One region of the Paenibacillus sp. FSL W8-0919 genome, then DNA from elsewhere that is predicted to be linked to it. Evidence: riboswitches for the same ligand, from Rfam matches in the RefSeq annotation. Region 1 holds a riboswitch; each other region holds the start of a gene.

Region 1 (3,279 bases):
TATATGCACTGGACGGTAACGGCGAACTGACAAAAATGATGAGCGACGCCTCACTGCGGATGAAATCGATCGACGGGATTACCGCCGCCGTTACGGACAATGGGTTCGGCGGGGTCGTGCTGGATTTCGAAGGATTGGGCTTCAAGCTGGATGCCGCCTCCCAGCAGAAGCTGCTGAACCAATACGTGAAGGACCTTAGAGCTGCCTTGCCGAAAGGGACTGCCCTGTCCTTGGCCGTACCTCCGTTAAACAGCGCCTATAAAGGCTATGATTACAAAACGCTTGCATCGATTGCCGACGATCTGATTATCATGGCATACCAGTATCACCCGGTTGGCACCAAAGACCGGAAGCCGGAACCGAACACGCAAGTGCAGCAGGCTATTCAGCTTGCACTTGATGCCGGAGCCCCTAAGGACAAGCTTCTGCTTGGAATTAGCCTGGGCAGCGAAACGGAGAACTCCATCGACGACAAGCTTGGTCTGGCCAAGCGCTATCAGCTGAAAGGTGCGGCATTGTGGCGGCTCGGTATATTCAGAGTCTACGGTGATGATATCGAAGGCGCCATGAACGAAGCGGTGATCAAAGAGTGATCCGTAATTAAAGGTTGAAGCGTGGATGAGTCCATCCTTCCGATCATCACTACACAGGCTGCCGGTCGCTATGGACCTGCAGCCTGTTCGCTTGTTCAATGCTTCCGTGATAACCGAGCATCTCTGACAGCCATTGAAACGACACAGGCTATGAATTAGCCGATGCCAATCTTCCACATGGCCGGCACAAAAAAAGATGACCTCTGTCGTATACAGAGGTCATCATCAAGACTTATGTATGTATTCGGTGCAATCACTGAAAATCGATCATAGAATTCCTTACCAGGACTTGCAAGACGATCATTGTGCAGAGAGCTGGATCAAGACCAAAGATGAGCTGATCTAGCTAACACTTCCTACCAGCTTCGCATATTCCTCTTGGCTTAACACCCGGCGTGCGGTAACATAACGTGGCTTATAGTAAGAGTCGCTAAGCTTGCTGATTCGAACACCCTTGCTGCTTGAAGCATGTGCGAATTGCCCGTCTCCAATATAAACGCCAGCATGTGAAATTCCCTTGCCGTTCGTGTTGAAGAATACCAGATCACCGACACGCAGCTCTTCCTGGTCTACATGCACGCCTACTTGGGCTTGTCCTTGGGAAGTGCGCGGAAGGTCAAGATCAAAGTTACGGAACATATACAGAATAAATCCGGAGCAATCAAATCCGCTTGTGGTTGTTCCGCCCCACTTGTACGGTGTTCCTACTAACTGCTTCACTTGCTGCTGAAAGTTAGGCTGCTGATCGGCAAATGCTGTCACGGCACCGGAAGAAAAAATGATTGCGGATCCTAGCAAAGAAATGACCAATTTCTTCAAAATATATTCTCTCCTTCGATGCCTACGGAGTTAGCTAAGGGTTCGGCTGAAGGTCACCTATATTCCCTCTACTACAAGAATAATTCACCCAGGACGGTTCCCCCGTTTTCTCTAGCGAAATTCGGCAAAATTCATTAACATTTTGTAACCCTTTCTTAATATAGTATACAAGCTAGCAAACTGTCAATAATATCCGATAAATCTATCGTTTTTTAGATATCGCCGTCGAATCGAAAGAGTTTTAACAGTGTTTTTACTATATGAAAGGTCACATAGTCATGACATTTATGTTAAAATTGTTTCCGTTTTCTAAGTGCGGCGAAAAAACCTCCATGCAAGAAGCCGACACCTAGGGGGCCGGCTCTTGTTCTAGCAAATTCATCGATAGAACAAGCATTTGCTTCAGCCATTTTGCAGCTTTCAATGCGTACCTCCTTATCATATTGAGATTGCAACGGTTATAATTCGATCACCTCCCTTCTAAACCTTAATGCATCCAACAGCAAAGCTACTTGATCACGACCTCCTCCGGTTCCACTTCAGAAGAAATCATAATCTGTCCTGCCCTATCGGCATGCAGCCCCGAGCATTCGATTTGCCCGGACCGTTCCCCGGTAACCACAAGCAAGCGGTCATCCAGCGAGTCGCTTTCCCCCTTGACGTTCACCACCTGTACATTTCGGCTCTGGTGAAAGAGAAGGAGCGGATTTTCCTGATTGCGAAGGACCATGTCCTGAATCGTCAGGTTCTTTCCATTGCGGCATACAATGCCTTCCCGACTTGTGATGGCCGACCGCATCACCGTCACGTTCTCCACCGGCATCTCCGGCAGGCCGTTGATGAGGAGCGCAGTATGCGCGCCGCTGCAGACGATATCCTGAATAACAATATTGCGGAACACGGGGGTTTCCTCGGTAACGGGGAGCATCGCTTCCGCTTGGTATTCGCCGGAGCCGGCTTTCCCTTCGTAATATAAATTGAAGGAGATGGCATCCCCGTCGATCTCCCGCATCCGTATCCGTTCGATGAAGATATTTTCGACCACGCCGCCGCGTCCGCGGCAGCTTTTAAACCGGATGCCGATATCGGTGCCGATGAAGGTGCAATCGGATACGTGCACATCCTTGATGCCTCCGGACATTTCACTGCCGACAACGATCCCGCCGTGGCCGTGATAAACGGTGCAGTTCCGGATGCTGATGCGCTCACTCGGCTTTCCCAGCAGGCGCCCGGCTTCATTTTTTCCGGACTTCAGACAGATCGCGTCATCTCCTACATCAAACGAGCTGTTTTCCACGGTCACGTATTTGCACGAATCGATGTCCAGTCCGTCCCCGTTCTGGGCATACCATGGATTGCGGACGGTAATGTTCTGAATGGTAATTTGCTCCGATGCCCAAGGATGCAGGCACCAGGCTGCGGAGTTTTGAAAGGTAGGGCCGCTGAGCAGAATCCGCTTGCAGTTTCTCAAGCTGAGCAGATTGGGTCTCAGATAGTCTCTGACAGACTCATAATCCTGGGGATTCCGGCTGCCTGTTTGTTCGATCCGGGCCAGGTTCTCCATCCCGTCCCGGGCAGCCGGCGTTGGCCACCACAGTCCCCCGTCATCCACGACGCCGCCGGGATGAATTAATCGATCCCACTGGCTTTCCGTCAGCTTCCCTTGCTTAACGGGCCTCCAGGCTTCGCCGCCTCCGTCAAAGATGCCGCTGCCGGTGATTGCGATATCCTCCAACCCTTCTCCATCGAGCGGAGACTGGCAGCGGAACATCTGCCGGCCCTCATAAGCAGACATCCGGATCGGATAAGCTTCGAATTGCTTGCTGAACATGACAAGCGCGCCGGCAGAAGCGTGAAGCTCAATCCG
Region 2 (3,279 bases), 1.9 Mb from region 1:
GATATGCGGAGCACCAGCATTCCAAAAATAATTAAAATAAGGGATTTCCAGATCTCATTCCATAGCTCATTCATAGACTTGTCTCCTCAATCGTTCAATGATTCCCTTATGTTTTGGTCAACGAGTAACCATCTTATGCATGCCCTTACTCATTTTGATGGATAATATTTAACTAGTCCCTCTCTTCCCCATTATTTTGGTTTGCGAATCGCGTAATTTCGGATACAATCAATGACTGAAAAAATTATCCTGAGGCGAGGGGTGCTCTATGCATCATTTCAATGAGATCTTCGTTCAATTGTTAATTTTGCTTGCGATATCGATGGGGGTTATCGCATTGGCCAAAAAAGTAAACCAGCCTTATTCGATTGCGCTCGTTGTGGTAGGTTTGCTGCTCGGATTGCTGCATATTCCCGTTTTGGACGAAGCCGAAACTTTTATTACGCAATCCAATGTATTCCAGGCGATCATCATCTCCTTGTTTCTGCCTATCCTGCTTGGCGACGCCACATTAAAGCTTCCTTTCTCCCACTTACGGCAGCAGAGCAAGCCGGTGGTTGCTCTGGCGATCGGCGGAACCTTTCTATCTTTCCTTATTATCGCACTGGCGATGTATGGAATCATGGGACTGCCTTTACCTGTAGCTTTTACCTTTGCAGCGCTTATGAGCGCAACGGACCCGATTAGCGTAATCTCCATCTTCAAATCCCTTGGTGTTTCCAAGAAAATGGTGACCATCATCGAAGGGGAGTCGCTTTTCAATGACGGCATCGCCGTCGTGTTATTCCAAATTTCATCCGTATACTTGCTCTCCTATATAGAGATGGGCTGGGCAGGCATAGGCAGCGGGATCTGGCTCTTTCTTCAGTTTAGCTTGGGAGGGATTGCGATTGGAGCCATCCTCGGCTTTCTGTTCTCACAGCTCATTCGTTTTTATGACGATTATCCGCTGGAGATTGCCTTTTCGATGTTGTTGTTTTTCGGAAGCTACTTTATTGCCGAGCACTTTCATGTCTCGGGAGTTATCGCCGTCGTCGTAAGCGGCTTGATCTTCGGCAGCTACGGCAGCCGGATCGGGATGTCCGAAACCACGAAGATGAATATCAATTCGTTCTGGGATGTCATTACCCTGGTTGCCAATTCATTGATATTCCTTATGATCGGCCTAGAAATCAAGCATATCGATTTCACGGATAAATGGGCGCTGATTATCGCCTCCATCATTATCGTGCTGATTGGAAGAACGGTCGCTGTTTATACCAGCTTGAGCTTCCTGCGGAAATTTCCGTCATCCTGGAAAGCTCTGCTGAATTGGGGCGGCTTAAAAGGGAGCTTATCGATTGCACTTGCGCTAAGCCTGCCCGCCTCCTTCGAAGGGCGCGACGATATCCTCGTCCTTACATTCAGCGTCGTCCTGTTCTCGCTTCTTGCACAGGGGCTGACGATAAAACCGTTGGTTACCAAGCTTAAGCTGTCGAATCCCGTCAAGGAGACCGAATAACTAACTAGAGCAAGATCGAATATTTATTGAAAGTCCGAAACCTCGCGAGGGAACTCGCGTAGAATACCTAAGTATAGATTAAGCTGCATCGTTTCAATAACGTCACATGACACTTCGGGATCAAGGTTTACATTTAGATCTACCTAGCTTAGTATATACTACGATAATCTTATATTATTGATCGCTTAATCCCCACCACTTGGGGAGCGGGGGAACCAGCGAAGCCGCTAACGGCTTCAGGGGTGAATTCTTTCCAAGCCGGAAAGAACGGGGACTCTCAGACCCGAATCCGACAGCTAACCTCGTCAGCGTCTCGAGAGATAACGCCCGTGCAACTTTGACTTGTTTATTCGGAACACAGTCCAAAGCCTGGAAGCAGATTGTCTCTGCTACCGGGCTTTTTTTCCTTGGGTTCAGAAGACTCAAGCCGCTTGATCAGAAAGGAGCAGATGCATTCATGATACATCATGAAAAAATTATGGTGTGTGTTTATTATGGGCCGAACGGCGAACGGCTGATTCGGAGAGGAGGCGAGCTCGCCAAACTACTGCAATGTCCCCTCTATGTGATGAGCGTCATTCCCTCGGCTGTGGATGAACTCGATCTCGAGCAGGAAAAATTCATGGCCCTTTGGCAAACCATCTGCGATGAATATGGAGCTTCGTTCATCACCAAGCCTAATGATAATCGTCATAAAGCTTCGGACATCATCGCCGAGACCGCCAAGCATTATCAGATAACGCAGCTGGTCATCGGACAATCCGGCCAAACACGGTGGCAGGAAATCACACAGGGTTCATTCGTCAATGAGCTGCTTAATCGAATCGGCGAGACGGATCTGCACATCGTGGCTGTGCAGCGAATGGATCAACACATCGTGGAGACTCACGAGCGTGGAATTCCGGTTACGGTTGTCAGCAAAGATGGACTATATCTGATCCGTAAAGGTGAAGACGAAGGGGACGTTGTCGCGGAGGGGCTGTTCTTCAAGGAACTGAATACGGATTTCGAAACCGGTTTGTTGCGTATAAAAACCGATCGGGAATTCAAGTATTTAAAGGTAAGTCAGGGGAAAGTCGCAGACACTTCGTTTTTCCTAAGTCAAGCATCAACACCCCTTGACCATGAGAAGGATTATGGATAGTAACGCAACAACCCAACGATCCGCTCCCAGCAAAATCGAAATGTTCATCAACAAACAAAAAAGCAATATGAGCCCCCCTCAGCTCATCCTGATCGTATTTACCATCTTAATCTTGATCGGTACCTTGCTGCTCGCGCTTCCACTGTCCTCCGCCAGCGGTACATCCGTAGGACTGCTGGATGCATTATTTACTGCCACTTCCGCAATCTGCGTGAATGGCCTAGTTGTCGTGGATACCGGGAGCGTCTACTCAACCTTTGGCCAAGTCATCATTATGATATTGATTCAAACCGGCCGGTTGGGCTTTATGACCTTTGGTGTCATGGTTGCCATCGTGTTAGGGAAAAGAATCGGGTTAAAGCAGCGTCTCATGATTCAACAAACGACCCACTCCACATCGGCACAGGGACTGGTCAAACTATCCCTGTATATGGTGCTGATCTCATTTGCCTTTGAAACGCTCGGAACGATTCTCCTCGCCATTCGATGGCATGAGATCGGCTGGGGACAAGCACTCTATTATGGACTTTTTCATTCCGTCTCTGCCTTCAACAACGCCGGTTTTGCCCTTTGGTCGGACAGTCTCTCTTCCTTTGTCGGCGATCCTGTCGTCAACATAACGATTGTCTTGCTC
Region 3 (3,279 bases), 1.8 Mb from region 1:
TATGATGCTGCGCCAGGTCTGGGCCTTCGTATAATTCAGCGCCGTTGCCGCCTCCCACTGCCCCTTCGGTACCGCTTCAATGCCTGATCGGTACACCTCGGACAAATAGGTGCTGTAATGCAGCCCCAGTCCGATCACTCCAGCATAGAAGGCGGGGATCGAGATGCCCATTAGGAGCGGCAGACTGTAATACAGAAAGAAGACTTGCACGAGCAGCGGCGTGTTTCGGATAAACTCAATGATTCCTTTGGTGATCAGCGACAGTGGCTTAAATCGGCTCCGCGCGGCAAAAGCCAGCAGCAACCCAACAATAAGCGCAACCACGAACGCACAGAGCGTTACCCATACGGTCATTTGGAGCGCCCGCAGCAGCTCCGGTAAAATATCAAATGCATAATTCCAATCCCACATAGGCTACATCCTCCCCGCCGTCAATTTCCGCTCGAGCAGCCGGACCGCCACCGCAACGAGCGTAGCGATCACAAAGTACAACAGGAGCAGCAGCGCAAGAATTTCCGTCGTCCAGGCAATATAGTTGTTGCGGAGCACCATCGCCTGATAGGTCAGATCCGCCATCGTGATGAAATAGACGAGCGACGTTGACTTAATCAGCTCCACCAGCTGGTTCCCGAACGGCGGCAGCATCCTAAGCGTTGCTTGCGGCAAAATCACGTTCAACATCCGCTGCCAGGGCTTCAGGTTGAGCGCGACCGCTGCCTCCCATTGACCTTTGGGTACCGCGAGCACCGCACTGCGGACAATCTCCGAGCCGTACGCACCGAAGTTGAGCCCGATTGCCAAAATAGCCGCCAGCATTTTCGGAAGCTCGATGCCGATGAACGGAAGGGCGAAGTACAGCCAGAATAGCTGAACAAGCAGGGAGGTACCCCGAAAGACCTCCACATAAACAGCGGCTAGCGTGCGCAGGATCCACAGCTTGGATAACCGGGATAGTCCTGCCGCAAAGGCTGCAACAATCGCAAGCATGGCGGAAAATATCGCGACCAGGACCGTAATTTCCGCGCCCTTCAACAGTGTGGGAAGGAACTCAATCCAGGAGTTCGGCATGCTATTTCCCGCAGAGCGCAGCCGCTGTCATGTCGCCCGGCAGCTCTTCCTCGGTAAATCCGAACTGCTGCAAGATTTCCAGGAGCTCGCCGGATTCTTTCATTTTTTGCAGCTCCGCATTATAGGCTTCCTGAAATTCGGTGTCCGCTTTCCGAAATGCGGTCGCGCCGTACCCGCGCACGCTTTCACCGTCAATGACCGGCTGCTCAAAGTCGGTTACGCGCTCGATGCTCTCATCGCTTGCGGAATCCAGCATTGCCTGCAGCGACGGTCCCGTCATCGTGATTGCCTGCACACGGTCCGCCTGCAGCGCACTGATTGCCGAAGCCTGATCAGGCACCTGGACAATGCGCTCGGAAGGAATGCCCGACTTCTCCATGTATCCGATCTCGACGGCACCGGTCATGACGGCGACCTTGGCATCATCATCCTTGGCAACATCTGCATAGCTTCCAAGCCCGAGCGGATTCCCCTTCTTTACCGCCAGCGCTTCCCCGATACTGTACTCCGGATCGGCGAACAAGACTGCCGAGCAGCGTTCCGGATTAATGAACATCCCGGCCGTTATCATGTCGAACCGGTCGGCTTGCAGCCCCGCTACAAGCGACCCGAATTCGGTAAGCTCCCCCCTCATTTCCTTGATGCCAAGGCGCTCCAGAATGACGCGGGCAATTTCGACCGCCTCGCCGGTAAGCTCGCCGTTCGCCTCCTTGTAAGCGTACGGCTTCTCATTCGCAAAGCCGACCGTGACATACCCACGTTCAATCGCCTGCTCCAGCGTGCTCCCTTTCTCGCCGCAAGCGGCCAAGGATACCACCATAATCAAACACCAAACCAGCACAATCACTTTCTTCAAATCCTTCCACAACCTTTCGTTAATCACATGAACTCCTATAATCCTCGATAATGACCCAAAGAATTTCTTAAACACCCGGCATCAACTCGATGAGCTTAAGTAACCAGTTGAACAATCAACGACACGCAAATAACAAAGTTTATAGATAGATTTACTGGGGATTTTTGAAGCTCTTGTCCCCGCGCACCATCATCAGGCTTCAAGGGACCGAACTCCTGCATCGCCCTGTTGCTCTAACTACAGCGCCTCTTCTAGACCACTTCAGTTGAAGACACATTACAGCCTGTCGTCCTCCTTTCACATCCCATTCAAAGTCCACGCAAAAAAGACCTCCGAACAGGGGAATTGGACACAGCTCCGCCAGCAGGGGGTCAACATAGAGAAAAAGGCCCCTATAGAGAATCAAGGGCCTTTGTTTATGAACATCGGTTATGTATAAAAGACCCATCCACTGCTGACGAGGTTAGCTGACGGACTCGGGTAAGATGGTACCCTACACTCTGAAATCAAGTGACTCGCCCCTGATAAAACTGGTTCCCCCGCTTTCCGTCATGTGCATGCCGGAAACTAAGCGTGTGTTCATGATAAAAGGAAACCCAGGAAAAGTCAAACCCGTTTCGCGCATTTTTGATCCCTTTCAGGAGTCATTTCCATGCCGGTACGAAGGTGACCTCATGCTTCCGTTAACCGAGGATTGGGGGGGCGGCAGCTCATCTCGGTATATTGCCCGGAGCGTGCAATCCGCTTAACAGCAAGGATTATCGCCACCCAGCCCCCGAAGTTCATCCCATTGATCTTTCATGCGGTTAATGATCGGTACGAAAGGTGGCAAAGGAGACTTCGTACTTCCCCGAAAAAAAAATTTTTTTCGTGCGCTGGATGACATCCTATTGCTTGTCTTTATCCCCCGCTCATTTCAGCCCGCGCCGGGCCTGTCTCAGACGGAATCGGTGGGCCCCCTACTATAGGGCAACCGTACATTCTAGCAAATAATAGGCATCCTTCTACCAGGAATACGCTATTAACCCATGCCCCCAAGGCAAAAGTTGCGTAGTATAGAACAAATCTAAAGGAGGTGCTTGAATTTGGATCGTTCTCTTAGAAAAAAGAAATTGTGCTCACCTAAAAAAATAGAGAAAAAAGTGCTTCACGCTAAAAAGAAATGCCACGATCATGGCAAAGGCAAACACGATCACGGTAAAAAGGATCTGGTGCTTGTGCGCCGCTGTCCAAGAGTTTCGCGCGGGCGGATTGGACCGGTTGGGCCTGTCGGACCGATTGGGCCGATCGGACCTGCGGGACCGCAAGGCATTCCAGGGCCTGCAGGACCACAGGGCATCCCTGGACCGGTAGGG

The links. A riboswitch is a leader RNA that binds a small molecule or an ion and turns the genes downstream of it on or off. The one in region 1 is predicted to bind cyclic di-AMP.
Region 2: another riboswitch for cyclic di-AMP. It lies ahead of NST44_RS08840 (histidine kinase); the one in region 1 lies ahead of NST44_RS17770 (C40 family peptidase).
Region 3: another riboswitch for cyclic di-AMP. It lies ahead of ehuB (ectoine/hydroxyectoine ABC transporter substrate-binding protein EhuB); the one in region 1 lies ahead of NST44_RS17770 (C40 family peptidase).

The regions. Positions count from the first base shown of each region.
Region 1 is NZ_JBBOPV010000001.1:3,889,486-3,892,764, reverse strand. Features, by position in the region: gene NST44_RS17775 (stalk domain-containing protein) at 1-593, shown strand, start outside; gene NST44_RS17770 (C40 family peptidase) at 936-1,412, opposite strand; cyclic di-AMP (ydaO/yuaA leader) riboswitch at 1,416-1,549, opposite strand; gene NST44_RS17765 (glycoside hydrolase family 28 protein) at 1,921-3,279, opposite strand, start outside.
Region 2 is NZ_JBBOPV010000001.1:2,035,812-2,039,090, reverse strand. Features, by position in the region: gene NST44_RS08850 (DUF421 domain-containing protein) at 1-74, opposite strand, end outside; gene NST44_RS08845 (cation:proton antiporter) at 269-1,501, shown strand; cyclic di-AMP (ydaO/yuaA leader) riboswitch at 1,674-1,826, shown strand; gene NST44_RS08840 (histidine kinase) at 1,959-2,645, shown strand; gene NST44_RS08835 (TrkH family potassium uptake protein) at 2,638-3,279, shown strand, end outside.
Region 3 is NZ_JBBOPV010000001.1:2,055,595-2,058,873, reverse strand. Features, by position in the region: gene ehuD (ectoine/hydroxyectoine ABC transporter permease subunit EhuD) at 1-411, opposite strand, end outside; gene ehuC (ectoine/hydroxyectoine ABC transporter permease subunit EhuC) at 415-1,068, opposite strand; gene ehuB (ectoine/hydroxyectoine ABC transporter substrate-binding protein EhuB) at 1,070-1,924, opposite strand; cyclic di-AMP (ydaO/yuaA leader) riboswitch at 2,362-2,508, opposite strand; gene NST44_RS08930 (exosporium glycoprotein BclB-related protein) at 3,067-3,279, shown strand, end outside.